Chitinimonas arctica: one gene and its partners. The protein of the gene in region 1 interacts with the protein of each later gene in a pairwise test. Links are inferred from orthologs where the notes say so. Each region holds a gene or a part of one and is shown in the gene's direction. Other genes may lie near its edges.

Region 1 (10,694 bases):
TGAAATAGGCGCCGGGCGCATTGAGATTCTCGTCCGCGCCGCGCTCGGTATGGACGCGATAGAAACCGCCTACCACGTAACGATCCATCATATAGACCACCGGTTCGGCCACGGCATCCTCGATCGTCTCGAAGGTCGGTACACCTTCCTGCACGATCACATCGCTCACTTCCAGGCCTTCCTTCACCACCGCCATCTTGTTGCGCTGCTTGCGATTGAGACCGATCACGTCTTCCGGCGACTTCACACTCATCACACCCATGCCATAGGTCCCGGCATCGGCCTTCACGATCACATAGGGCTCGGCATCGATGGCCAGCTCGCGGTACTTGGCGGCGGTCATGCCCAATATCCGCTCCACCTCGGCGGCCAATTCCTGCTCGCCTTCGCGCGTCTGGAAGTCGAGCTGGCTGACCTGGCCGAAATACGGATTGATATACCAAGGATCTATGCCCAGCAGTTCGCCGAATTCCGACGCCACGCCATCGTACTGGGCAAAATGCTGGGTCTTGCGGCGGGTGGACCAGCCTGCGTGCAAGGGTGGCAGCAGGTTCTGGTCGATATTGCGCAAAATATCGGGGATGCCGGCCGACAGATCGTTATTGAGCAGCACGACGCAGGGATCGAAACCCTCCACACCGACGCGGCGTCCCTTGCGCTGTATCGGTTCCACCGTCAGCGAGCCGCCATTCGGGAGCGCCAGCGTGGTCGGCTGGGTGATTTCCGGATTCAAGGATCCAAGCCGGACATTCAAGCCCGCCAACTTGAGGATGCGCGTCAGGGACGCCACATTCTGCAAGTAATAGGCATTACGGGTATGGTTCTCGGGGATCAGCAACAATCGCCGCGCATCCGGGCAGATCTTTTCCAGTGCGCTCTGTACCGCCTGCACGCAAAGTGGCGTGAAGTCGGGATTCAGGTTGTTGAAACCTCCCGGGAACAGATTCATATCCACCTGCGCCAACTTGAAGCCGGAATTGCGCAAATCGACCGAACCATAGAAGGGTGGGGTATTTTCCAGCCACTGACTGCGGAACCACGCCTCGATATCGGGCTGGGCGGCCAGCATCTTGCGCTCAAGGTCGAGTAGCGGGCCGGTCAGGGCGGTGGCGAGGTGGGGAACATTCATGATGGTGAACTCTTTTATGAAAGGCGGTCACGTGGCGTAGGCAGCCTAGTATGCAGCCTGCCTGAGATGGAAGGAGGGTGGAAGCACATTCCGTCGGATGACAAATTTAGCCAACCACGCCGATTTCAAGAGGCATACGGCGTCAGGCCGGCAATAATGAGCTGGACACCCGTGCTACACTCGCGCGGCTTTTTACGCCGCCCGATTTTCCGCCAGTTCCGAGGTTGTTGGTATGACCGCTCCCGCCCCTAAGCCAAAAGAAAACTTGCAGGAAACCCTGCAGCAGGTGGTGCGCATCCTCAATCGCCATCGCCTGGTGGAAAACCTGGTACACAAACAGGATATGCACAAGCACGCCCTGGTGGAAACCATCGTGCACAAGCAGAACCTGGCCGAGCTGGAAAAGCGCCTGGAACAGCTGCATCCGGCCGATATCGCCTTTGTGCTGGAATCGCTGCCGCTGGAAGACCGCCTGATCGCCTGGGGCCTGATCAAGCCGGAGATCGAAGGCGATGTGCTGCTGGAGGTATCCGACTCGGTCCGCGAGACCTTGCTGGCCGATATGGACCGGGCCGAGATCCTGGCCGCCGCCGAACACCTCGATACCGACGAGCTGGCCGACCTGGCGCCCGATCTGCCGCAGGACGTGATGTCCGAGCTGATGGGCTCGCTGGAAGAGGACGAACGGGCCGAACTGCAATCGGCGCTGTCCTATGCCGACGACCAGGTCGGCTCGCTGATGGACTTCGACATGGTCACCATTCGCGATGATGTGACCCTGGAAGTGGTATTGCGCTACCTGCGCCGCTTCGATGAACTGCCGCACCATACCGACAAGCTGTTCGTGGTCGACAATGACCAGCGCATCAAGGGTGTGTTGCCGATCAAGCGCCTGTTGATTACCGATCCGGACCGGGATGTTTCCGAAGTCATGGCCCACGAAGTCGTGATGTTTCGCCCGGACGATGATGCCGGCGACGCGGCCCAGGCTTTCGAGCGTTACGACCTGGTCTCCGCCCCCGTGGTCGACTCCACCCACAAGGTGATCGGCCGGCTGACCGTGGACATGATGGTGGACGTGATCCGCGAAGAATCCGAAGCGGAAATGCTCAGCCTGGGGGGCCTGAAGGAAGACGAAGACCTGTTCAGCTCGGTATGGCAATCCGCCCGCAATCGCTGGCCCTGGCTGGCGATCAATATTCTTACCGCCATCTTCGTCTCGCGCGTCATCGGCCTGTTCGAGGGCACCATCCACCAACTGGTGGCCCTGGCCGCGCTGATGCCCATCGTCTCGGGCATAGGCGGGAACACCGGCACCCAGACGGTCACCCTGGTCGTGCGCGGCCTGGCGCTGGGACAGATCAACCCCTCCAGCGCGCGCCGCCTGATCGTCAAGGAGCATGCCATCGCCTTGCTGAGCGGCGTGGTGTGGGGCGGTGTACTGGGCCTGATCGCCTGGTTGCTGTACGGCGATTTCCAGCTGGGCCTGGTGATGACGGCTGCCATGATCCTCAACCTGCAGGTCGCCGCCCTGGTCGGGCTGCTGGTACCGTTGACCATGGACAAACTGGGCCGCGACCCAGCCTACGGCTCCTCGGTCTTCCTGACCGCGGCCACCGACAGCATGGGGTTCTTCATCTTTCTTGGCTTGGCCACCATCTTCCTGGTATGACGGCCTTGCCATCGATTTCGCGCGCCGCATAAGTGTAAACGCGGCTCCATGGCTTCCCTAAGTCTCATGTCATAATCACCGCCATGTTCTCGCCCATCTCCGAACGCTCCGCCCATCCGGCCAGCGCCCGCTTGCCAGCCACCGTGCTGCTCGATCTGCTGCGCCACCAGCGGTACGGCGTCGAATACCAGCCCATCGTCGATCTGCAGCGCGACGAACCCATAGGCTACGAAGCGCTGGCGCGATTTTACGCGGCCGACGGCCAGCCGCTGGCGCCCAAGGGCGTGTTCGAGGCCTTGCATGGCAGCCCGCTCAGCCTGTTCCAGCTGGAATACGATATGAAGCGCCTGCAGCTGGCCTACGCACCCACGCAGGCCGAGCTGCTGTTCGTCAATCTCGATCCGGATGCCTATGCCGTCACCGCGAACGAGCCGGTCGATCCGCTGCTGACCTTGATGTCGCCGCGCCAAGGCCTGGTGGTGGAAATCATCGAGAATGCCAATGTGACCGATGCCTCGCTATCGCAGCAGCTGGCGCAAGCCTTTTCGGCCCGCGGCATCCGGCTGGCGCTGGACGATATCGGCGCACCAAACTCGATGATTTCCCTGGACGTATTGATGGCGGTGGACTGGTTTAAATTCGACCGCTCCTGGCTGGCGCGCGCGCGCGACGCCAAGTGTCGCGCCGCCCTGACCCATCTGATCGGCTTCGCCCATGAATGCGGCTGCCGCGTGATCCTGGAAGGGGTGGAACGGCAAGAGGACCTGCAATTGGCCCGCGCCTTGCAGGTCGATTGCGTGCAAGGCTTTCTTTATCACAAACAGTTCGTTTCGATATCGCTGGCGCCTCGGCCAGTCTGGGCCATGGTATGAACAGCGTTAAGCAATTGATCGATGAGGCACGTGCCAGCGGGCTACCCAGCCTGGAAGCCCGCCTGTTGCTGAGCCACGCCGGCGGTTTGAGCCGTACCCGTCAACTGGCCTGGCCGGATACGGTGCTGAGTACCGAGCAGGCAGGGCAGTACCGCGATCTATTGCGGCGCCGCAACGAAGGGGAACCGGTTGCTTATCTGGTCGGCTCGAGAGAATTCTTCAGCCTGGAATTTATCGTCAGTCCGGCCGTATTGATTCCCCGTCCGGAAACCGAGCTGCTGGTGGAACTGGCATTGGCGCGCCTCCCGCTGGAACGGGCGTGCAGCGCCTTGGACCTGGGCACCGGCTCCGGCATCATTCCCGTTTCGCTGCGCAAGCATCGGCCGCTGCTGGATATGCGGGCGGTCGATATCTCCGAACAAGCACTCGCCGTCGCCATGCGGAATGCCGAACGACACGCCACCCCCATCCTGCTCGGGCAAAGCGACTGGTATAGCGCGCTGACCGATGAGCGCTTCGACCTGATTGTCTCCAATCCCCCGTATATCGCCCACGCCGACCATCATCTGGCCGAAGGCGACCTGCGCTTCGAACCGCGCAATGCGCTGACCGACGAAGGCGACGGCCTGGTCCATATCCGCCGCATCGTCGGCGAAGCGCCTGCCTATCTACGCCCGAACGGTTGGCTGTTGTTCGAACACGGTTACGATCAAGCCGCCGCCAGCCGCGACCTGCTGAATGCGGCCGGCTTCGACCAGGTACAAAGCTGGCAGGACCTGGCCGGGATCGAACGCGTCAGCGGCGGCCATTGGCCAGGACCGGCCAGCGGCCAAAGTATTTAACACCGTCCAAATTACCAACGTGGATCCGGCGTAAACCCCTCGCGAGGAAATGCACTGGGTTGGTCCCGTGCCCGTTCGCGCCAGCGCCGCTCGGTGATCACCCCTGCCGCCGCCAGGTTGCGGCGGCTGTCGTAGCGCACCGCCAGCACTTCGCGCGGCTGTTCGCTGGCCCGTTCGAACTCGGTGCGCCGGACATGCGACTCCTCGATTTCACCATGGCCGGTGCCCATGGCGGCGGCGCTCTCCGCCTTGCGGGAGGCCATCGGCGGCCGATTGCCTTCCTTGGCGATGGCGGCCGGCGGCGGAACGTAGCGGCGTTCATTGAACACGGCCGCACCGATTACGCCGACGTCGAATGGGCGGTCGGTACGGGCGGCGTAGCTATCGCCCAGATCGGTGAAGTAGAAGCGCGCCACGCTGCCCATGGACTTGCGCCAGCCCGTCACCACCGTATCGGCATAGGGCTCCAATACATAACCGGATTGCCGAAAGGCGGCGGTTTCGCCACTGACCGCGTTGATGCCGTCCACCGACAACACCACCATGACGCGCTCGCGGCTCAGGTTGCGCAGGCGCAGCTGGTACGGCTCGCCTTCCTCACCCGCCACCCAGGCACGATTGCGTTGATGGTATTCGGGATAGGCGCGGCCGTAGCGGTCTTCGACGCGCAACTCAACTTGTTGCCCACGTTCGGCCAAGGCGCCCAAAGAGGCGGTAACGAGCAAAAGAGGGAATAGCATTTTTTTCATGGCGTGCTCCTGGTCCAGTCGGTATCGGTAATGCTTAAACGTACTTGTAGCGGCAACGGGGTTAACACCGACTGAATCGCGTACGACGGAAAAGGTCGTACGGTGGGCAAAATGGAGATCGACAGCTGCTGAAGCGGCCGCGTAAAATTTCAGATTGAATTTAATCGTTTAACGTTGGCTGTGACTCCACAGCCGGCGCACGCAAGGAAGAACGCTATGAGTACCCAGGAAAAGATTCGTCAAACCGTGACCGAAAACCCGGTCGTGTTGTACATGAAGGGTACCCCGACCTTTCCGCAGTGCGGTTTTTCCGCCAAGGCAACCAGCATTCTGAAGGCCTGCGAGGTGTCGTTCCATCCCGTCAACGTCCTGATCGACGATGAAATCCGCCAAGGCATCAAGGAATACGCCAACTGGCCGACCATTCCGCAGCTCTATATCAACGGTGAATTCATCGGCGGTTCGGACATCATCGGTGAGATGTACCAATCGGGCGAGCTGCAAAAGCTGCTCGAACCGCTGAAGGGCTGAAACAGCGCCAGTCGTACGCAAACGGGCCCGGATCCGAACGATCCGGGCCCGTTTGCCATTTGGTGCCGGGCGTACCGCTAGTCTTCCGGAAAAAGCGGCAGCGTGCCGGTAAGGTAAGGCTGGTGGGCTTGCTCGAAACGCAATAAGGCTTGCTTACGCGGCAAGCCGGCGGCATACCCGGTCAGCGAGCCGTCCGCGCCGATTACCCGATGGCAGGGCACTACCAGGCCGATAGGGTTGGTGGCATTGGCACGACCCACGGCGCGCGCCGCCCCCGGCTGGCCCAGCGCACGCGCCAACTCGCCATAGCTGCGGGTTTCGCCATAGGGTATCTCGCACAGCGCCGCCCATACTTCCCGCTGAAAAGGTGTTCCGGGTGCCGCCAAGGGCAGGCTGAAGCGGCGTAGCTCTCCCGCCAGGTAGGATCCCAGCTGCCGCCGCACTTCCACCAGCCTGGCCGCTTGCCATTGGGCACCGCGCCGCTCTGCCGCGGCGACCGCGTCCGGCCCGAAACTCAGGCTCAACAAAGCGCCCGTCTCATCGACCACACCCACCATGTCGCCAAATGGCGAGGGAATACCGTCCCAGGCAAGATCCCTCTTCATGCGGCCTCCTGCAAGCTTGCCCACAGATGTGCCGTTGCCAGGCTGCGCCAGGGTGCGAAACCCTCCATCAGTTGCAAGGTCTGTTCAGCATCCGGGCGCTGCGGTAGGGCGAAGAAGCGTTGCAATGCCAATACCAGCCCGGCATCGCCGACCGGCACGCAGTCGCCGAATCCCGCGCCGCGCATCAGCGTGTACTGGGCCGTCCAGGGCCCGATGCCGCGAATAGCCGTCAAACGGCGCAGCATGGCAGGGGCCGATTGCCGCGATAAAGCCTCCATATCCCAGCCGTGTTCAAGCAGATAGCGCGCGGTACCCACCAGGTATTCGGCCTTGGAGCGGGAGAATTGGCGGCCGTGCAATACGGCGGGGTCCAGCGCGGCCACCGCGGCGATATCGGGATGCGCAAGCATGCCGTCACCGGCCTCCCGCCCGGCCAGCTCGATCACCACCCGCCGCAACTTGGCCGCGAAGGTCAGGTTCACCTGTTGGCCCACGATGGCCCAGACCAAAGCCTCGAATACCGTGCCGCTCAAGGGCAGGCATAATCCCGGTCGGATGGCCAACAAACGCTTTGCGTCCGCTGTGCGTGCCTGGCCATCCGGCAGCGTCGGCCGCTCGGCCAAACCCAGGCAGCGCAGGGCCATATGGTGTGCCGCCACCATCATATCCGGCGCGACCTCGCCCAATACCTCGCAGTGGGCGGTCTCCGCCTCGATCCGCATGCACAGGCGTACCGGCCTGCCATGCAGCAATACCGCCTTGGTCACGCTATTGCCCCGCAGGCGTTCCGCCGGCCCGTCGCCATCGCGCCCCAGATAGGCCAATACTTCGGTTGCACGGTAATCGGCGGGAAGCGACAGGCAGAATTGGCTCCCGGCGGGCAGATCGCGGTAGGCCTGCGGCGCCAAGGCAAAAGCTTGCAGAAAATCATGCTGGAAAGCCGCCCCATCGGCAAAACCCGCCGCCGCCGCGACCGTTTCGATCGGCGCAGCCACTTGCATCAGACGGCGCTGCGCCCATTCCAGCCGATAGCGCAGCAAAAGTGCCGCAGCCGGTAGATGGCCGTGCCGCCGGCATAATTGGTCCAGCCGCTGCTGCGTCAATCCCACCTGGCGGGCCAATTCGGCCATCCGTGCGCCAGGTGCGTCGCTATGCAGACTTTGCAATACCGCCTCGTAGCGTTGCTCATCAAAGGGCGTGCCCTGGTAGAACAGATCGGGCCGGCAGTACTCGCAGGGCTGCAAGCCGGCTTTGCGTGCCTGCGCTTCGTTGCGGAAGAAACCAAGCTGCTCGAAGGGAGCCGGCGGGGTCGCGCACGAAGGTAGGCAGTAGCGGCCGGCAGCGGCGAGGCCGCTGAGGAAACGGCCGTCAAAACGGCTATCGCGGGTCAATAGCTGCTGATACAGGGAGACGGAATCCATGGCGGCAAGTGCGGGTCGAATAATGAGGAATTCATTCTACTGCCGATGGCTGTTTCCAGCTCGGGCGCCGGGCAAGACAAAAAATGGCCAAGCGTGGCATGCGCGATGCACTGTTGGTCGCACGGATATGCGTGGCGTTACCTCTCCGCTCGCGCCACTGCAAGGCGCTATTACATCAGGATAAGGATCAAAGCATGCCCTCGTCGAACAACCCTGCCGGGCCGGAGCTTATTTTATTTTCTGTCAAATATTTTTCTATTACCTTTAATTCGTAAGATAGCACGGCAATGTTATGGTCGGTTTTTTTTAAAATCGCCTCATTTTCCTCATTTTCCTTATCGGCAGGTGCGCTGCCGCGTCGCGCCTCGGGCTTTATATTTTCCGGAGTTGATTTCCTGATTTCCATGACTTTCTTCAGCTCAAGCTGCATAGCGGATTGAACTTCATCAAGTCTTGCAGATTTCCTTGCCCGCCAATTATTTTCCTCAGCCTCGATTACATTTAAAAAATGCAGAGCACCTCCTTGATTTGAAAGATATTCTTTTTTTAATTCTACAAGTTTATTCCTTAGTTTCATCAAATTTCCTTCTTGTATTTCCAGTATTTCCCCCAGTGCAACGCCCTCCGCTTTTTGGCGACTATCAGCTTGCTTGGAATTAGGCTGGAGATCTTTGAGTCGAACCTTCAAATCAGCAATACAATATTGAAAAGTTCCGTACTCATCCACCAATCCTGGAATGCGCTTCTCTATCTCTCGTTTGCGCAATTCCAATATTGGATCATCATCATTGAGGATTTTTACTACTTTCTTTTTTATAACGGGAGGGTGCCTTGGTTTTTTCTTTACCTTTGAAAAGCACCCCCCTTTTATTTTTCGCCCCCGATTCGGAAACAATAGATCCGGGTTTGATTCGTCGCGATGCCGGGTTTCATCGCATGATGCTACGTTTTTACCTTGCTCGTCTGTTGGTTTCTCCGCCTCGATAGATAATGGATTAGCCAGGAACGAGATTTTCGGGCCGCTCGCTGCTTGTGTAGCCGGTGCGGGAATTTTTTCGAGGGCAAGCACTTTTTCCGAATTGACTTCTTCGACAGCGGGTAAGCCATTACCGCAGGACGATACGCCTGGTTCATCCGGCCATGAAGGTTGGATATTGACCGCTGGTGAGCTCGGCGAGTCGCTAGCGGGTAAAGTGGCGGTCAGGAAATTTTTAGCGGGTTCACAATAAAATTCTTTACTGGTGATCGGGGCTGCGTCTGCCGTGAATACCACCGGTGTTTCGTCAGATAACAACGCGTTTTCGCCGAAGAGCTCCACTGCCTGGGCGTTCGTTAGCTCTACGCACCAATTCGCGGGAGGCATCACGGGTCCTTCGGGTAATTCCGCAGCTTTGGCAAGTGTGACTCGGCTATTTAATGAAGTGCACTGATTATCTTGGCGTGACTCACTTACGGATCTCTGCTTGCGTTCACCGAAGCAGAAAAATAATTGCAGGATCCTACGGAAGAAAACGTAAAAGATACTATCTCCTCGACTACCTTTTGAATCCGCTAATTTAATTTCGTGTGTTGGTTTTATTGCCGTCTTACCGAAGATACCGATAGGAACCGGCCAGGCGTCCCTATTGCTGACTGGTGCAGCTTTCCATCCAACAGGCTTGCTCATTTGCAAAAATTCCTTCTGATGATTCCAATCATAATCGATATTATTATTGAATTTCACAGACCACGAACAAGCCGCACTATCCAGTGCCACGCGTATCGAAGCGATGCTAGCATCTGGCTGCTGCTTTCCAGCATCTACCCAGGAACACCATCATGTCGCTCAATATCTGGCTCGCCTACCTCGCCGCCGTCTTCCTGATCTCCGGCACACCCGGTCCCAACATGTTGCTGGCCATGACCCATGGCATACACCATGGCTTGTCGCGTACCTTCAGCACCATGCTGGGCCTGCTGGCCGGCCTGGCCATCATCCTGTCCATCTCGCTGGGCGGATTGGGCGCCGTCTTGCTGGCTTCCAGCCATGCCTTCGACGCCATCAAATACCTGGGCGCCGCCTACCTGATCTATCTGGGTATCAAGACCTGGCGCAGCGCCGATAGCGATATGCGCACCGAAGGACGTCCGGACGCAGATAGCGCCTGGGCGCGCTTTCGCATCGGCATCTTGGTTGCCCTCTCCAATCCCAAGGCCATCCTGTTCGGCGTGGTGTTCTTCCCGCAATTCCTGGATCGTAACCAGCCCTTCGCCGCGCAGGCCAGCATCCTGCTGCTGAGTTTTATCGTGATCGAAACCGGTTGGATGTGCATCTACGCCAGCGGCGGCGCCCAATTGGCGCAATGGCTGAAGCGGGGACGACGCATGCAATGGTTCAATCGTGCCGCCGGCGGGGCCTTTGTCGGCGCCGGTCTGCTGCTGGGAACATTCCGGAGATAAGCGGCATAGGCTGAGCGGGCCGAAATCGCCTTTCGGTCCGTTCAGATTTACCCAACCCTACCCATAGGCGTACCGATGGCACCACTGCGGTTCATTCGTTTTGGGACGGAGTGATCAGCTCGAAGGAGTTTCCGGACAGGGTGCCATTGGCGGTCGAGGCCGGCATAGCCCTCGTTGACGAACCCGCGCAGGGCGACTTGACCAGTTGCATGACTTCATAACGATTCCCGGAACCACGCGCGACAAACCAGGACCCCTCGGCCCGCGCTTCGGCGGCGGGAATTGAAAGATAGCCTTGAACAGAAGCGATAGCTGACATGATGATTACCTTTTTTTCAATAAGACAAGACCAGCACCGTCCGCTGAATTGTCTTGCCGAAGATTTTTGAAATGCGGCCAAGACCGCGAATAAATTAACCAACGCTTTATCTTCC
Region 2 (5,679 bases), 2.3 Mb from region 1 along the record:
TAGCCTGCTCGACAGCCTGGAAGGCAGCATCGCCAGCGGCAGCGTGACCGCCGTGGTGGGGCCGAACGGCGCCGGCAAAAGCACCCTGTTGCGCCTGCTGGGCGGCCTTCTCCGCCCCAGCCGCGGCGAGGTCTGGCTGGACGCCATGCCGCTGCGGGCCATGACCACCGCGGAACGGGCCCGCCGCATCGGCTGGCTGGGACAATTCCCCCCGCAGGACCTGCCGCTGACCGTGGCCGAATACGTGCTGCTGGGCCGGCGCCCCCAGTTGGGCAGCTTCGGCCGCCCCGGCAGCGACGATGCCGCCCGGGTCGAGCACGCCTTGGCGGTCTTCGAGCTGGGCGCACTGGCCGGCCGGCGCTGGCATACCCTGTCCGGCGGCGAACGACAGCGTGCCAGCCTGGCCCGCCTGCTGGCCCAGGACGCACCGATCTGGCTGCTGGACGAACCCACCAACCATCTCGACCTGAAGCACCAGCTGCTGCTATTGCGCCGCCTGCGCCAGGAAGCGGCGGAAGGCCGCACCATCGTCACGGTACTGCATGACCTGCCCCTGGCGGCCCGCTGGGCGGACCAGGTCCTGCTGCTGGGGAACGGCCGCCTGCTGGCACAGGGCAAACCCGCGCAAGCCTTGCGGACCGACCACCTGAGCCAGGCATACGACTGGCCGCTGACGCTCTGGCAAAGCCAGGAAGGGCATTGGCAATTGGCGGTGGGCGATGGCGGCTAGCAGCCGCTGGCAGCGTAAAATCCTATCCGTCCAGTACCCTTCCCACGCGCGTCGGTAAACCAATCTTCCCTCCGCTTGTCGCAGACTCATTGCTCCCTAGCCCGCCCATCGGCATAATCGCGCCCCATGAAATTCCTGTTCGATCTACTCCCCATCATCGTCTTTGTTGCGGGCTATTCTTCCGGCCTGTCCTTTCCCGAATACGGGATCAACAAACCTATCGAATTCGCTACCGCCCTGACCATGGCGGCCGCCCTGGCCCAGGTGGCCTGGTTGAAGTTGCGCGGCAAACCAGTGGAAACCATGCAATGGGTGAGCCTGGGACTCATCGTCGTATTCGGTGGCGCCACCCTGTTGCTGCATAACCCCAATTTCATCTTCTGGAAGACCAGCGCCCTGGATGTCGCGCTGGCCGGCGGCATGCTGATCTCGCGCTATGTGATGAAGAAGCCGCCCCTGGCACTGTTGATGGGCAAGGAACTGGATCTGCCCACCCGCACCTGGGATACGCTGATGTGGGCCTGGGTCCTGTTCTTCCTGTTCATGGCCGTGCTCAACCTGTGGGTCGCCTATGTCCTGGGCGAAGCCATCTGGGTCAAGTTCAAGCTGATCGGCGGCCTGGGCCTGCCCTTCGTCTTTGCCATCTGCCAAGGCATCTGGCTGATGCGCCAGATACCGGCCGGCGACGGCCCGAAGAAGGAAACCTGAGCCATGCTGTATGCCATTACCGGTCACGACGCGCCTGACTCCCTCGCTGCCCGGCTGGCCAACCGCCCGGCCCATCTGGCCCGCCTGCACGCCTTGCAGGAACAGGGCCGGCTGGTACTGGCCGGCCCCTTCCCGGCCATCGATGCGCCGGACCCCGGCCCCGCCGGTTTTTCCGGCAGCCTGATCGTGGCCGAGTTCGATTGCCTGGCCGATGCCCAGGCCTGGGCCGATGCCGATCCCTATCTGACCGCCGCGGTCTACCAGCGTGTGGAAGTACGGCCGTTCAAGAACGGTATTGCCGACGTGAACACGATCGAACAAATCCATGAGAAACTGGCAGACCTGTGTCCGCTTGTGCTGGAATTGCGTGACGACAGCGGCAAGCATGTCGGTCATGCCGGTGCGGCTTCCGGCGGCGGGCACTTTCAACTGCGTATCGTGTCCGAACGTTTTGCCGGCCTGAAGCCGGTGGCACGTCACCGACTGGTTTACGAAACACTGGGAGAGTTGATGCGGCGCGATATCCATGCGCTTGCCATCGATGCCCGGGCTCCCGGCGAAGATGCCTGAGCCGTTTTTAACGACTATTACCCTCTAAAGACCAAGAAGGACGTATTCGATGCAAACCAAGATTTTCGCTCCCGCCCTGATCGCCGCCCTGCTGGCCAGCTCCGTATTCGCCGCCGACAAGCCTGTCGCCGTGGTCAATGGCGTCGCCATTCCCCAAGCCCAGATGGACTTCGTCCTGAAGCAATTGGCCGAACGCGGCGCCAAGGACAGCCCGGAACTGCGCGCCAAGATCCGCGACGACATGATCACCAAGGAAGTCATCGCCCAGGAAGCCGCCAAGCAAGGCCTGGCCAAGGACGCCGATGTGCAGGTAGAAACCGCCATGGCCCAGCAGAACGTCATGCTGAAGGCCTTCGTGCAGAACTACCAAAAGAGCAATGTCATTCCTGAAGCCGCGCTGAAGGCCGAATTCGAGAAGCTGAAGACCCAGATGCCGAGCAAGGAATACCACGCTCGCCACATCCTGGTCGAAACCGAAAAAGAAGCCAACGAGCTGATCGCCGCCTTGAAGAAGGGTAAGAAGTTCGAAGACCTGGCCAAGGAAAAGTCCAAGGACACCGGCAGCAAGGTCAACGGTGGCGATCTGGGCTGGGCCGCACCGACCAACTTCGTCAAGGAATTCGGCGATGCCATGGTCAAGCTGGCCAAGGGCCAAGTGACCCAGGCGCCGGTGAAGAGCCAGTTCGGCTTCCACGTCATCAAGCTGGAAGACGTGCGCCAGCCGCAAGGCCCTGCTTTCGACGAAGTGAAGGCCGGTCTGCAACAGCAAGTCCAAGGCCAGAACCTGGACAAGCTGATCGCCGACCTGAAGGCCAAGGCCAAGGTCGAGTAATCGAGCGCGGTCAACGCTTGCAAGTACACAAAGGGCCGTCAGGCCCTTTGTCACGTCTGAAGGAGAAATGCATCGTGGGTATGAAGAAAATCGAAGCGGTCATCAAGCCGTTCAAGCTGGATGAAGTACGTGAAGCGCTGGCCGAGGTAGGCGTCAGCGGCCTGACCGTCACCGAGGTCAAAGGCTTCGGCCGCCAGAAAGGCCACACCGAGCTCTATCGTGGCGCCGAATATGTGGTGGACTTCCTGCCCAAGGTCAAGATCGAGGTCGTGATCGCCGAGGACAAGGTGGACTTGGCCATCGATGCCATCGTCAAGGCGGCCCGCACCGGCAAGATCGGTGATGGCAAGATTTTTGTCACCTCGGTGGAGCAGGTTGTGCGTATTCGCACGGGCGAGACGGGGGAGGATGCGGTTTAGGCAGGGATTTTTTTGGGGATGCTTAACCCTGGCTTGCCGCAAGGATCAAGCCGCGGCCGTGGAAGCACCATTGGGTCTCCGACGGCCGCAGCCTTCATTCCGACTCCTTTGAGTCAGCCTTCTTTATTCATTATATTATCTTCCGGGGTTAGCAAAGCTATAACATCGCCCCACTTGCTATTCCATTCAGCATTCCTCGCACCCATATCGGAATTTAGCGAAGTACCACCGTTCGTCTGAGAAGGTTCTGTTGGCGCCGAACTCCCTCGGCTCGCAACGCTATTGCCCAATCCGGGACCGTATCTGTTAGACATCTCGTTAATGAGCGAGTCAATATCCACCGGCTTGTCCGGCGGCACATTAATTTCACCAGGCTCACCCAATGCCTCCAACAGAACATCGCTCCAAGCATCGCCTTTTTTCCACGAAGGTTTTTCTGGCACCAAAACGTCTGGACTCGCAACGGCGCCATCTAGTTTCGGAGCGGATTGTTCAGATGGTCCACTAATACTCGGCTTACTCCCGTATGACTTGTCCACCAGCGCTTGCATTTCTTCCAACGCGTCGAATAATCCTCTCCTACTATCACTAAGCTTCGCATACAACTGATTATCACTGGACTGCGGCACCTCCTCCAGGTCTTGGATAAATTCACACTCCTCAACACCTGGATTCAGCGAAGTAGATTCGACCGATGTTGACATTGAAGTACTTCGTCTCTCAACATTGTCATTTCGCACCCGGCTCGGTCCCATGGACTCCCTTTTCATACTCGCAGCACGCTGCTCGGACTTGCTATCCGCCAAAGCCCTTCCAGTTGGCAACAAGGAAGTGGTTAATGCGCGTGTCGTTCTATCGGCCTTATTAAACAACTCCTTCGCCGCACTTCCCACCGGGCTTTCACTTACACTTTGAATACGCGGCCGCAACGCTTCGCTAACTTCACCGGCAGTCTTGACTATCTTGCCACCAGCGTCAGCAATCTTGCCACTTACGGGTTCAGTCATATTATTCCTGACCGCACTAATAAATGTTTTACCGAGCGCTTCCACTCCCCCGAGCATTCGATCTTGCACGTTGTTTGCCAGGCTAATAACACTGGAACCGAACGTCCCCTCCGCCTCTCCATTTCTTTGAGTATCGTTGCTTTTATCCTGAACGAGCAAATTGCGTGTAAAACTTGCCGCACTTGCGAACATTGACCCAACAGACATTGCCTACCCCTTTGGCCAGCACTAGATATATAAATAACCGCAGCCACTTAACGCGAGAAATGTTGCCGCCACCGGCCACTCCCATGCAAAATACTTAGCTAATAAACAGCTTCATATAGTCACCATTTTTGACAATGCCGTCGACAATTTCGGAATTCGTAAGAGGCTTACCTGCTTTCCTTCCATCAACGACGCTCGGCTTACTTGAATCCAAAGTGGGCGATAAATCTGCATTTTTATCCGCCCTCAAGCATACTTTCTTCGCTACAGATGCGAACGAGTCACTTATCTTTTCATAACCCACCTTTAACTTGCCAGCAACTTTCTCGAAAACATTTCCCTTGGGGAATATATTACCAAGGGCGTTGACGAATTTTCCAGCAAGCGTATTCTCCCCGCAGCGAGAATTATTCGTTTCCTTTTTCTCATGAATTTCGATTTTATGTTCCGAGCCTAAGGCACTTTTTCCTGAAGCCGACGTCCTATCTGAAGGCTCCGCCCGAGGACCACCTGACCAAATCACAGGCGTCGATATTACTACTCCATTCATAACCCATTCCTTAAGCCGATACATCAGCAAAGTTGCCGACATGAATAAAAAAACAACATGTCTATTTTTCTCTTAATTAGTAAAAACTGCTTTCGAAATAAATATTTTCTTGTCGTAAAGAATATTATGCCCATGTCGTTTTCATAGCGCCCAGCCTGCGTATGCCGAACTCAGGGCCAGACTCCTCTCCCCTGGCGATTTCATCCGAACATCCTGAAAACCGCGTCAAGTCTGGCTGCACGACCGCTGCAAACGCCGATGCGAACGCACAGCGCCCCCTACCCCGCCATCACCCTCGCCACCTTATAAGCCAGCCGGGTCGCCTCATCGATCAGCCGTTGCACATGGGGCGAGAAATGCGGCAAGGAAAGATAGAAAGCCCCCACCCCCACCCCCAGCGTCAGCGGGAAACCCACGGCGAACACATTGAACTGCGGCGCGGCGCGCGACATGACGCCGATGGAAAGATTGGTGATCAGCAAGGCCGCCAGCACCGGCAAGGACAACAGCAGCCCCAAGGTAAATATCTGGCCGGCCGAATCGACCAGCAGTTTCAACCCTGCCGTCTTCAGCGGCACAGCCGAGATGGGCAGCAGGGTAAAGCTCTTGACGATGGTCTCGATCACCAGCAGATGGCCATTGAAGGAAAGGAACAG
Region 3 (10,525 bases), 380 kb from region 1 along the record:
GTGAAATCTATTTCACCGGGGTCTTGTCGCTGCTGATCATCATGGTGTCCGGCCTGTTCGTCGGCATGGTGCTGGGCTTGCAGGGCTACGATACCTTGCAGCGCTTCGGCGCTTCCGAAGCGCTGGGCGTACTGGTTGCGCTGAGCCTGCTGCGCGAATTGGGTCCGGTGGTGGCCGGCTTGCTGTTCGCCAGCCGGGCCGGTTCCGCCATTACCGCCGAGATCGGCCTGATGAAGGCCACCGAGCAACTGGCCGCCATGGAAATGATGGCGGTCAATCCGGTCGCCCGCGTGGTGGCGCCCCGCTTCTGGGCCGGCGTCATCTCGATGCCCATCCTGGCCGCGCTGTTTTCCGCCATGGGCATTTTGGGCGGTTACGTGGTCGGCGTCGTGCTGATCGGGGTGGATGCCGGTTCCTTCTGGGCGCAGATGCAGGCCCAGGTCGATCTTTACAACGATATCGGCAACGGCTTGGTGAAAAGTGTCGTATTCGGTGTCGCTGTATCCATTATCGCGGTGTTCGAAGGTTTCGATGCGCCGCCCACCGCGGAAGGCGTCTCGGGCGCGACCACGCGCACGGTGGTGACGTCTTCGCTCGTTATTCTGGTTCTGGATTTCATCCTGACCGCTTTCATGTTTAGAGGTGTCTGATGAATCGCCGCGTTTACGACTTCTGGGTCGGTGTGTTTGTGATGCTGGGGCTGGCTTCGCTGGCATTCCTGGCCTTGCGGGTCAGCAATGTATCCAATGGCGGCAGCAAGGCCACGTACCGGGTGACCGCGGCCTTCGACAATATCGGTGGCTTGAAGGCGCGTGCGCCGATCAAGAGCGCCGGCGTGCTGGTGGGCCGGGTGGCGGGGATCAGCCTGGATCCGGTGACCTATCGGGCCATGGTTGCCCTGGATATCGAGCAGGGTTACCACTTCAGCCGCGACTCGTCGGCCGAGATCCTTACCTCCGGCATCCTCGGCGATCAGTACATAGGGGTTGAACCTGGCGCGGATGAAACCATGTTAAAGAATGGCGATCGAATCACGCTCACTTCTTCGGCCGTCGTGCTGGAAAAGTTAATCAGTCAGTTCATGTTCAGCAAAGCAGCGGAGAATCCCGCTCAGCCGACTACTGCACCATAACAGGAAGAATCATGCGTAAACTCTTTGCCTTCATCATGCTGGTCGCCGGTTTGACCGCCACCGCGGCAGACGTTCCTGCCCCCGAGCAGCTGGTCCGCAACACCAGCAAGGACGTGCTGGAAGCCATCAAGAAGGACAACCTCACGCCCGCCGACAAGCGTTTCCGTGAGTTGGTCGAGGCCAAGGTGCTGCCCAGCTTCGACTTCAATCGCCTGACCGCACTGGCGGTGGGCCGTTATTGGAAGCAGGCTACACCTGACCAACAGGGTTCGCTGGTGCGCGAATTCCGTACCTTGCTGGTGCGGACCTACTCCACCGCGGTGGGCGCCAACAAGCTGCAGAATATCGACGTCAAGCCGGTCAAGATGGCCGAGTCCGATACCGACGTGACGGTCCGTACCGAAGTGTCGGCTTCCACCGGCCAGCCTTTCCCCATCGACTACCGCCTGATCAAGGTCGGTAGCGACTGGAAGGTATACGATATCGCCGTGGAAGGCGTGAGCCTGGTGACCAACTACCGCACCAGCTTCAACCAGACTATCCAGAAGGACGGCATCGACGGCCTGATCAAGGCCCTGGCCGACCGTAACGCGGCACAACCGGCCAAGACGCCGTCAAAGTAAGTGGATCATGAGCGAATCTGTCAAACTCAGCGGCGCCCTCACGCTCGATTCGATTTGCCGGGTCCAGCGCGAGGTTGCCGACAAGCTGACTGCGCCGGCCTTGGTGCTGGATCTGTCCGAAGTGAGCGAGATCGATTCGACCGCGGTCAGCCTGTTGCTGCATTGGCAACGCGACGCCGTGGCCGCCGGCCGCCAGCTTACGCTGCAGCGGCCGCCGGCCAACCTCACCAGCCTTGCCGCGCTTTATGGCGTCGAGGAATTCCTGCCGCATATCCAGGCATGAGCGTGCGCTATGCTTGAAGTCATATCCACGCGGAGTGCTTCGATGCGCCACCGGCTCCCTCTGTTGTTGAGCCCGCTGTTGCTGGCGGCATGTGCCACGCCGACCAACCATTACGATCCGCTCGAACCGATCAACCGCAAGGTCTATGCATTCAATAGCGCCTTGGATAAGGCCGTGCTCAAGCCGGTGGCCAAAGGTTATGTCGCCATCACGCCCAAGCCGATCCGTGCCGGCGTCGCCAATTTCTTCGGCAACCTGCAGGATGTCTACATCGGCGCCGCCAATCTGCTGCAAGGCAATTGGCGCGATGCAGCCAGCGATGGTACCCGGGTGGTGTTCAATTCGACCTTCGGTTTGCTCGGCCTGATCGATATCGCCAGCCAGGCCGGCCTGGAAAAGCACGATGAGGATTTCGGCCAGGTACTGGGTCATTGGGGCATGGGCAGCGGCCCCTATCTGGTCGTGCCTTTCCTCGGCCCCAAGACCTTGCGCGACACCGCCGACTGGGCCGGCAGCTATGCCTTGGACCCGGTGCGGGCAATTCAGGACGATCAGGCCGCGACGGGCTTGAACCTGCTGCGCATGGTCAACCTTCGCACGGAATTGCTGGCGGCCGACTCGGTAGTCCAGGCGGCCAGTTTCGGCGACGAATACGGATTTGTCCGCGATAGCTATCTGCAGCGTCGCTACAACATGGTTTGGAACGGCAATCCGCCCAAGCCGCTGCCCTTGGGTGACGGCGACGAGGAGGAGATAGACGTCAAGGATCTCGACTTCTCCACCACACCGAAACCGGCTGCCGAGGCATCGGGTGCCGGTGCGCCCGAAGCGCCGGCGCCGGTTGCCGCGGAGCCGCCCGCGGCCAATCCTGTCGCGGCGCCTGCGCCCGCTGTCGAGCCGCCGGCAACCGCCATACTGTCCGATCCTCCGCCGCAGTGATGTAAACATGCGACCACTCGGTCGCTGTTTCATTTTCTCGTTGCCCAAGTCGGGTAGAATCCACGCTTTCCGCTCGCCTACGCCCATGAACGTCGCCATCCGTTTTTCTTCAGTCAAAAAGCGCTTCGGCGAACTCGAGGCCCTCAAGGGCGTCGATTTCGAAGTGCGCGAAGGCGAATTCTTCGCCTTGCTGGGGCCGAATGGTGCCGGCAAGACCACGCTTATCTCCATCCTCGGCGGATTGACCCGCGCCGACAGCGGTTCGGTGCAGGTCCTGGGCAGCGATGTGCAGAGCGATTACCGGGCGGCGCGACGCAAGGTCGGCATCGTGCCGCAGGAACTGACCTTCGATCCTTTCTTCACCGTGCGTGAAACGCTGCAGTTCCAGTCAGGCTATTTCGGCATGCGCCGCAACGATGCCTGGATTGACGAACTGCTTGCGCACCTGGGCCTCGGCAATAAGGCCAATGCCAATATGCGCTCGCTGTCCGGCGGCATGAAGCGCCGCGTGATGGTGGCGCAGGCCTTGGTGCACAAACCGCCCGTGATCGTGCTGGACGAGCCGACAGCAGGCGTGGATGTGGAGTTGCGGCAGACCTTATGGGCGTTTATCCAGCGGCTCAATGGCGAAGGCCACACCATTGTGCTGACCACCCATTATCTGGAAGAGGCGGAAACGCTGTGTAACCGCATTGCCATGCTCAAGCAAGGCGAGTTGGTCGCGCTGGATGACAAGGCCGCGCTGATGGCATCGCATTCGGCCCGTACCTTGGCGCTCAAGCTGTCGCCGGACGTATTGCCGGCGGCACTGCAGCCGTTTTTGGTCATGCAGCGCGAGGATAGCTATCATCTGAAGCTGGATGATTGCACGACCCTGGAAGCGTTGTTGGCCTGCCTGCGCGAAGCCGGCGTAACGGTGCGCGATATCGAAATCCTCAAGCCCGATCTCGAATCGGTGTTTCTCGACGTGATGGGAAGGAAGCGCACGGCCTAGGCGCGAAGGTGGCGGCCCGGCCGTCCACCCCGTTCCCTTGCCAAGCCAACACGATATGCAAGGCTTCTATACCCTGTTCTATAAGGAATTGCTGCGTTTCTGGAAGGTCAGCTTCCAGACCGTCGCCGCGCCGGTACTCACGGCCGTACTTTATCTGCTGATCTTTTCGCATGTGCTCGAATCGCATGTCGAAGCCTATCCCGGCGTGCGCTACACCGCCTTCCTGATTCCGGGCCTGGCCATGATGTCGATGTTGCAAAATGCCTTCGCCAATACGTCCAGCAGCCTGATCCAGTCGAAGATCACCGGCAATATCATCTATATCCTGCTGCCGCCGCTCAGCCACCTGGAGTTTTTCTCCGCCTATGTGCTGGCGGCCGTGGTGAGGGGGGTAATGGTGGGTGCGGGCGTATTGCTGGTGACGCTGCTCTTCGCCTGGCCGGATTTCAAATATCCCCTGTGGATCGTTGTCTTCGCCCTGCTGGGTTCGGGCGTGATGGCGGTGCTGGGCCTGATCGCCGGGATCTGGGCCGAGAAGTTCGACCAACTGGCGGCTTTTCAGAACTTTATCATCGTGCCGCTGACCTTCCTGAGCGGGGTTTTCTATTCCATCCATTCCCTGCCGGCGTTCTGGCTGGGTGTGTCGCACCTCAACCCGGTGTTCTATGCGATCGACGGCTTCCGGTTCGGCTTTTTCGGCGCCAGCGACGTGTCGCCCTGGCTGAGCTTTACGGTCGTATTCGGCACCTTTCTGTTATTGGCCGCATTCACCTTGCATTTGCTCCGTACGGGCTACAAGCTCAAGCATTGATTACGCTGGCGGCCACAACCGCTCGGCAAACTGATTAGAAACGTCATGGTTACCCCAGAACAAGTCAAACAATACATCGCTACCGGCCTGGCCTGCGAAGTGCTCGAAGTGTCCGGCGACGGCCATCATTTTGAAGCGACCATCGTGGCCCGCGCCTTTGACGGCCTGCCACGCGTGCGTCAGCACCAGCTGGTGTACCAAGCGCTGGGTGAGCGCATGCGTGAGGAAATCCACGCGCTGTCGATGAAGACCTATAGTCCGCACGAATGGAAAAACCGGGCCTGAAAAAGACGGGGCGGGACAAGCCGGGCCACAGCGACAAGCTGGGCCTGTTCCTGGTGAATCTGCCCTGGGTATTCGTACTGCTAGTGCTGTGGTGGCTATTTTGCTAGCTGCCGGCACGCCAACCCAATATCGAGCTGCACATGGACAAACTGAAGATCACCGGTGGTAATGCGCTGGAAGGCGAAATCACCATTTCGGGTGCCAAGAACGCCGCCCTGCCCATTCTATGCGCCTCGCTGCTGACGGCCGATACGCTGCGGCTGACCAATGTGCCGCAGTTGCGCGATGTCTTGACCACGCAGAAGCTATTGCAAGGCATGGGCATGCGGGTCATGACCGACAATGTGCACGAGTTCGAGATGACCGGTGCCAGCGTCGACACGCTGGAAGCGCCCTATGAGCTGGTGAAGACCATGCGCGCGTCCATCCTGGTGCTGGGTCCGTTGCTGGCCCGCTTCGGCGAAGCCCGGGTGTCCTTGCCCGGCGGTTGCGCCATCGGTAGCCGGCCCGTCGAGCAGCACATCAAGGGCATGCAGGCCATGGGTGCCGAGATCAATATCGAGCACGGCTATATCCACGCCCGTGCCAAGCGCCTGAAGGGCGCCCGCATCGTTACCGATATGGTGACGGTGACCGGCACGGAAAACCTGCTGATGGCGGCGGCCTTGGCCGACGGTGTCAGTACGATCGAGAATGCCGCCCGCGAACCCGAAGTGGTCGACCTGGCCGAGTGCCTGATCAAAATGGGCGCCAAGATCAGCGGGCACGGCACCGACACCATCACCATCGAAGGTGTCGAACGCCTGCATGGCGCCAGCCACGCCGTGATGCCCGACCGTATCGAGACCGGGACCTTCCTGTGCGCGGTCATGCTGGCGCGCGGCAAGGTGGTGCTGCGCAATACCCGCGCCAATATCATGGAAAGCGTGTTGGACAAGCTGCGCGAAGCCGGCGCCTATCTGGAAGCCGGCGATGGCTGGATCAGCATAGAGATGCGCGAGCGGCCCCGTGCCGTCAGCCTGCGTACCTTGCCCTACCCGGCTTTCCCGACCGATATGCAGGCGCAGTTCATGGCCATGAATACCCTGGCCAGCGGCACCAGCGTGCTGACCGAAACGATCTTCGAAAATCGTTTCATGCACGTTTCCGAACTGGCCCGCATGGGCGCCGATATCCATGTCGATGGCCATACCGCCGTGGTGCAGGGCGTGAACAAGCTATCCGGCGCCTGCGTGATGGCAACGGACCTGCGCGCTTCCGCCTCCTTGGTCATCGCCGGCCTGGCTGCGGACGGGGAGACCATCGTCGATCGCATCTACCATCTGGATCGCGGCTACGAGCATATCGAAGCCAAGCTGGGCGGGGTGGGGGCGCAGATCGAACGGACGGTCTAGTCGGTACGATTTCGAATAGAAGTCCACAAAGATAATCGCCATACTGGTCTCGCCGGTATGGCGGTTTTTTTTGATCAAGTGGATGCAGATCACCATTGGGTGGATTTTGAGCCGAATTTGACTAGACAACTTAATATCAAATTTACGTAAGCGCATGATAGTCAAGAAAGATATGCTTCTAAATGAAGTAGACAACTTTCTCTCGTCAGCGGCGCGAGAGGTCGGCATAATCCCTCTTCTGTCGTTTCTTGCCTCGCTATGATCACCATCGCCCTCTCCAAAGGCCGCATCTTCGAAGAAACCGTGCCCCTGCTGGCCGCGGCCGGCATTGTGCCGAGCGAAGATCCGGAATCCTCGCGCAAGCTGATCCTCGCCACCAATCGGGAGGATGTGCGGCTGGTGATCGTACGCGCCACCGATGTACCCACCTATGTGCAATATGGCGCGGCCGATCTCGGTATCGCCGGCTACGATGTGTTGTTGGAGCACGGTGGGGTGGGCTTGTACCAGCCGCTGGATCTGGCCATCGCCAAATGTCGCCTGATGGTGGCAGTACGCGAAGGCTTCGATTATTTCGCGGCGGTCAAGCAAGGGGCACGCTTGCGGGTTGCCACCAAATATGTGGAGTCGGCCCGCGAACATTTCGCCAAGAAGGGCGTCCACGTCGATCTGATCAAGCTATACGGTTCGATGGAGTTGGCGCCGCTGGTGGGGCTGGCCGACGCCATCGTCGATCTGGTCAGCACCGGCGGGACCTTGCTGGCCAATCAGCTGGAGGCGGTGGAACACGTGCAGGACGTCAGTTCCCGGCTGGTGGTCAATCAGGCCTCGCTCAAGCTCAAGCGCGCCGGCGTCCAACCCATCATTGATGCATTCGCTTCGGCGAGTGCCCACCACCACGATTGAAGCGGGTCGCCAGCGAGCCCGCCCGAAACGTTTTGCAACGTCGGGCGTGGCCCGACCAGTGAGGTGAACCCATGCAGCGTCTTAATAGCACCGATCAGGCATTTTCCAGCCAACTGCAGTCCCTGCTTGCTTTCGAAACGGCCCAGAACCCGGCCGTCGATGCGACGGTTGCCGCCATCCTGGCCGATGTAAAGCAGCGCGGCGATGCGGCGGTGCTGGAATATACCCAGCGCTTCGATGGCGTCGCGGCCGCATCCATGGCGGAGCTGACTTTGTCGCCCGCTACCTTGCAAGCCGCGTATCAGCGTTTGCCTGCGGCGCAGCGCGAGGCACTGGAAGCAGCGGCTGCCCGTGTGCGGCGTTATCACGAGCGGCAGGTGCAGCCGGCCTGGCAGTACCGCGAGGATGACGGTACGGTGCTGGGGCAGGCGATCACGCCGCTGGACCGCGTCGGCCTGTATGTGCCCGGCGGCAAGGCAAGCTATCCCAGTTCGGTCCTGATGAATGCCATTCCTGCCAAGGTGGCCGGGGTGGGCGAAATCATCCTGGTGGTACCGACACCACGCGGCGAACGCAACGACCTGGTGCTGGCCGCCGCCCATATCGCCGGCGTGGATCGCGTGATCACCATCGGCGGCGCCCAGGCGGTCGCGGCGCTGGCGTATGGTACGGCGACCATTCCCCAGGTGGACAAGATCACCGGACCGGGCAACCAGTATGTCGCCGCGGCCAAGCGGGCCGTATTCGGCCTAGTCGGTATCGATATGGTGGCCGGTCCATCGGAGATCCTGATCATCTGCGACGGCGGTACCGATCCGGACTGGATCGCGATGGATCTGTTCAGCCAGGCCGAGCACGATGAAATTGCCCAGTCCATCCTGCTCTGCCCCGACGCCGAATATTTGGAACGGGTGGCTGCCAGCATCGCCCGGCTGCTGCCGGAGATGCCGCGGCGCGACATCATCGCCGCCAGCCTGGCCAATCGCGGCGCGCTTATCCAGGTGCGCGACCTGGCCGAGGCCTGCCAGCTGGCCAACCAGATCGCGCCGGAGCATCTTGAATTGTCGGTGGCCGATCCCTGGCCCCTGCAAGCGGCGATACGCCATGCCGGCGCCATCTTTCTTGGGCGCTACGCCTCGGAAGCGCTGGGCGACTACTGCGCCGGCCCCAATCATGTCTTGCCGACCTCGCGCACGGCCCGATTCGCCAGTCCACTGGGTGTCTACGACTTCCAGAAGCGTTCCAGCCTGATCTATGTCTCGCAGGCCGGGGCGCAAAGCCTGGGACGCATCGCCACGACACTGGCGCAGGGCGAAGGCTTGCCGGCGCACGCCCTATCGGCGGCTTACCGCCTGGAGGAAAACCAATGACCGCCGCGGACTGGATACGTCCCGAGATTGCCGAGCTGAGCGCCTACCGGGTTGCCGATGCGACCGGCTTGATCAAGCTCGACGCCATGGAAAATCCCTATCCCTTGCCCGAAGGCCTGCGCGCCGAATTGGGCCAACGCCTGGCGGCGGCGGCGCTGAACCGCTATCCCGATCCCCATGGCGGCGGGCTCAAGGAGGCGCTGCGCACGGCTTTCCGGATTCCTGCTGCCGCCGACATCCTGCTGGGCAATGGGTCGGATGAGCTGATCACCCTGGTCTGCCAGGCGCTTGCCCGCCCCGGAGCCTGCTTGCTGGCGGCCGAGCCCTCGTTTGTCATGTACCGGATGAATGCCGTTTTCAGCCGCCTGGAATATGTCGGCGTGCCGCTGCGGCCGGATTTTTCCCTGGACTTGCCGGCCATGCTGGCAGCAATCGCGCAACATCGCCCGGCGGTGGTCTTTGTCGCCTATCCGAACAACCCCACGGGGCCGCGCTACGCTCGCGCCGAGGTAGAAGCGATCCTGGACGCCGCGCCTGGGCTGGTGGTGGTGGACGAGGCCTATTCCGCGTTCGCCGACGATAGCTTGATGGACATGGCAGGTTCGCATCCCCGCCTGTTGGTATTGCGTACGCTGTCCAAGCTGGGCTTGGCGGGAATACGGCTGGGCTATGCCGCCGGCCCGGCCGATTGGATGGCGCAGCTGGACAAGGTGCGGCCGCCCTACAATATCAATGTGCTGAGTCAGGTCGCCGCTGCCTTCGCCTTGGCGCACCTGGCGGAATTCGACGCGCAGACCGCCATCCTGCGGCGGGAACGCGCGCGTTTGGCCCTGGCGCTGGCCGCCTTGCCCGGCGTGACGGTGTTCCCTTCCGAGGCCAATTTCCTGCTGCTGCGCGTGGCGGATGCGGAGGGGACATTCGCCAAGCTGCGCAATGCCGGTATTTTGATCAAGAATCTACATGGCGCGCATCCGCTGCTGCTGAACTGCCTGCGTGTCACCGTCGGCACCCCGCAGGAAAACGAGCGCGTGCTGAGCGTCCTGCCTACCTGTCTGTGAGTCGAATATGCGCCAAGTCAGTCTTAGCCGTAACACGCTGGAAACCCAGATCACCGTCACGCTCAACCTGGACGGCAGCGGCAAGAGCCGTTTCGATACCGGCGTGCCCTTTCTGGAACATATGCTCGACCAAGTGGCCAGGCACGGTCTGATCGACCTGGAGATCGTCGCCCGCGGCGATCTGCATATCGACGCCCACCATACCGTCGAGGATATCGGCATCACCCTGGGCCAAGCCCTGGCCCGGGCGATTGGCGACAAGCAAGGCATCCGCCGTTATGGCCATGCCTATGTGCCGCTGGATGAAGCCCTCAGCCGGGTCGTGATCGATTTGTCCGGCCGCCCCGGCTTGAGCTATGGCGTGACCTATACGCGCGCCAGCATCGGCCAGTTCGACGTCGATCTGTTCAGCGAGTTCTTCCATGGCTTCGTCAACCACGGCATGCTGACCCTGCATATCGACAATCTCAAGGGCAGCAACGCCCACCACCAGGCCGAGACCATCTTCAAGGCATTCGGCCGGGCACTGCGCATGGCGGTGGAAATGGATGAACGGATGGCGGGGGTGATGCCTTCCACCAAGGGTACATTGACGGCCTGAGCCGGGGGAAATACATGAAGATCGCCGTCATCGACTATGGCATGGGTAATCTGCGTTCCGTCACCCACGCCTTGGAACATGTTGCGCCCGAGCATCAGATCATCCTCAGCGGCGATCCGGCCGTGATCG

What was found.
Region 2: the proteins of grxD (region 1) and FNU76_RS25085 interact in binary tests that used the Escherichia coli proteins (3 or more experiments, as listed by UniProt). The link is inferred for Chitinimonas arctica from one-to-one orthologs.
Region 3: the proteins of grxD (region 1) and FNU76_RS09025 interact in binary tests that used the Escherichia coli proteins (3 or more experiments, as listed by UniProt). The link is inferred for Chitinimonas arctica from one-to-one orthologs.

Annotation. Positions count from the first base shown.
Region 1 is NZ_CP041730.1:2,353,194-2,363,887, forward strand. Bases 4,298-7,137 are described here. They hold grxD (Grx4 family monothiol glutaredoxin), read left to right. Parts: upstream 4,298-5,480; coding sequence 5,481-5,795; downstream 5,796-7,137. Other genes in these bases: prmC (peptide chain release factor N(5)-glutamine methyltransferase), read left to right, coding at 4,298-4,515; FNU76_RS10740 (hypothetical protein), read right to left, coding at 4,527-5,264; FNU76_RS10750 (methylated-DNA--[protein]-cysteine S-methyltransferase), read right to left, coding at 5,873-6,400; FNU76_RS10755 (DNA-3-methyladenine glycosylase 2), read right to left, coding at 6,397-7,137. In the rest of the region: gshA (glutamate--cysteine ligase), read right to left, coding at 1-1,129; mgtE (magnesium transporter), read left to right, coding at 1,362-2,801; FNU76_RS10730 (EAL domain-containing protein), read left to right, coding at 2,885-3,673; more of prmC, read left to right, coding at 3,670-4,297; more of FNU76_RS10755, read right to left, coding at 7,138-7,821; FNU76_RS10760 (hypothetical protein), read right to left, coding at 8,009-9,487; FNU76_RS10765 (LysE family translocator), read left to right, coding at 9,640-10,260; FNU76_RS10770 (hypothetical protein), read right to left, coding at 10,352-10,694. UniProt on the Escherichia coli protein: Monothiol glutaredoxin involved in the biogenesis of iron-sulfur clusters.
Region 2 is NZ_CP041730.1:4,652,766-4,658,444, reverse strand. What follows is about bases 529-3,356. They hold FNU76_RS25085 (BolA family protein), read left to right. Parts: upstream 529-1,705; coding sequence 1,706-2,008; downstream 2,009-3,356. Other genes in these bases: FNU76_RS21260 (P-II family nitrogen regulator), read left to right, coding at 2,921-3,259; FNU76_RS21265 (peptidylprolyl isomerase), read left to right, coding at 2,058-2,840; FNU76_RS21275 (septation protein A), read left to right, coding at 857-1,438; FNU76_RS21280 (ABC transporter ATP-binding protein), read left to right, coding at 529-730. Also shown: more of FNU76_RS21280, read left to right, coding at 1-528; FNU76_RS21255 (hypothetical protein), read right to left, coding at 3,373-4,473; FNU76_RS21250 (hypothetical protein), read right to left, coding at 4,568-5,023; flagellar biosynthetic protein FliR, read right to left, coding at 5,302-5,679. UniProt on the Escherichia coli protein: Transcriptional regulator that plays an important role in general stress response. Has many effects on cell morphology, cell growth and cell division. Acts by regulating the transcription of many genes, including dacA (PBP-5), dacC (PBP-6), ampC and mreB.
Region 3 is NZ_CP041730.1:1,976,059-1,986,583, reverse strand. Bases 3,777-6,447 are described here. They hold FNU76_RS09025 (BolA family protein), read left to right. Parts: upstream 3,777-4,827; coding sequence 4,828-5,067; downstream 5,068-6,447. Other genes in these bases: murA (UDP-N-acetylglucosamine 1-carboxyvinyltransferase), read left to right, coding at 5,208-6,447; FNU76_RS09030 (ABC transporter permease), read left to right, coding at 4,027-4,782; FNU76_RS09035 (ABC transporter ATP-binding protein), read left to right, coding at 3,777-3,971. Outside these bases: lipid asymmetry maintenance ABC transporter permease subunit MlaE, read left to right, coding at 1-650; outer membrane lipid asymmetry maintenance protein MlaD, read left to right, coding at 650-1,132; FNU76_RS09050 (MlaC/ttg2D family ABC transporter substrate-binding protein), read left to right, coding at 1,144-1,755; FNU76_RS09045 (STAS domain-containing protein), read left to right, coding at 1,763-2,038; FNU76_RS09040 (MlaA family lipoprotein), read left to right, coding at 2,081-2,977; more of FNU76_RS09035, read left to right, coding at 3,063-3,776; more of murA, read left to right, coding at 6,448-6,461; hisG (ATP phosphoribosyltransferase), read left to right, coding at 6,720-7,367; hisD (histidinol dehydrogenase), read left to right, coding at 7,439-8,737; hisC (histidinol-phosphate transaminase), read left to right, coding at 8,734-9,795; imidazoleglycerol-phosphate dehydratase HisB, read left to right, coding at 9,803-10,396; imidazole glycerol phosphate synthase subunit HisH, read left to right, coding at 10,411-10,525. UniProt on the Escherichia coli protein: Involved in cell resistance against acid stress.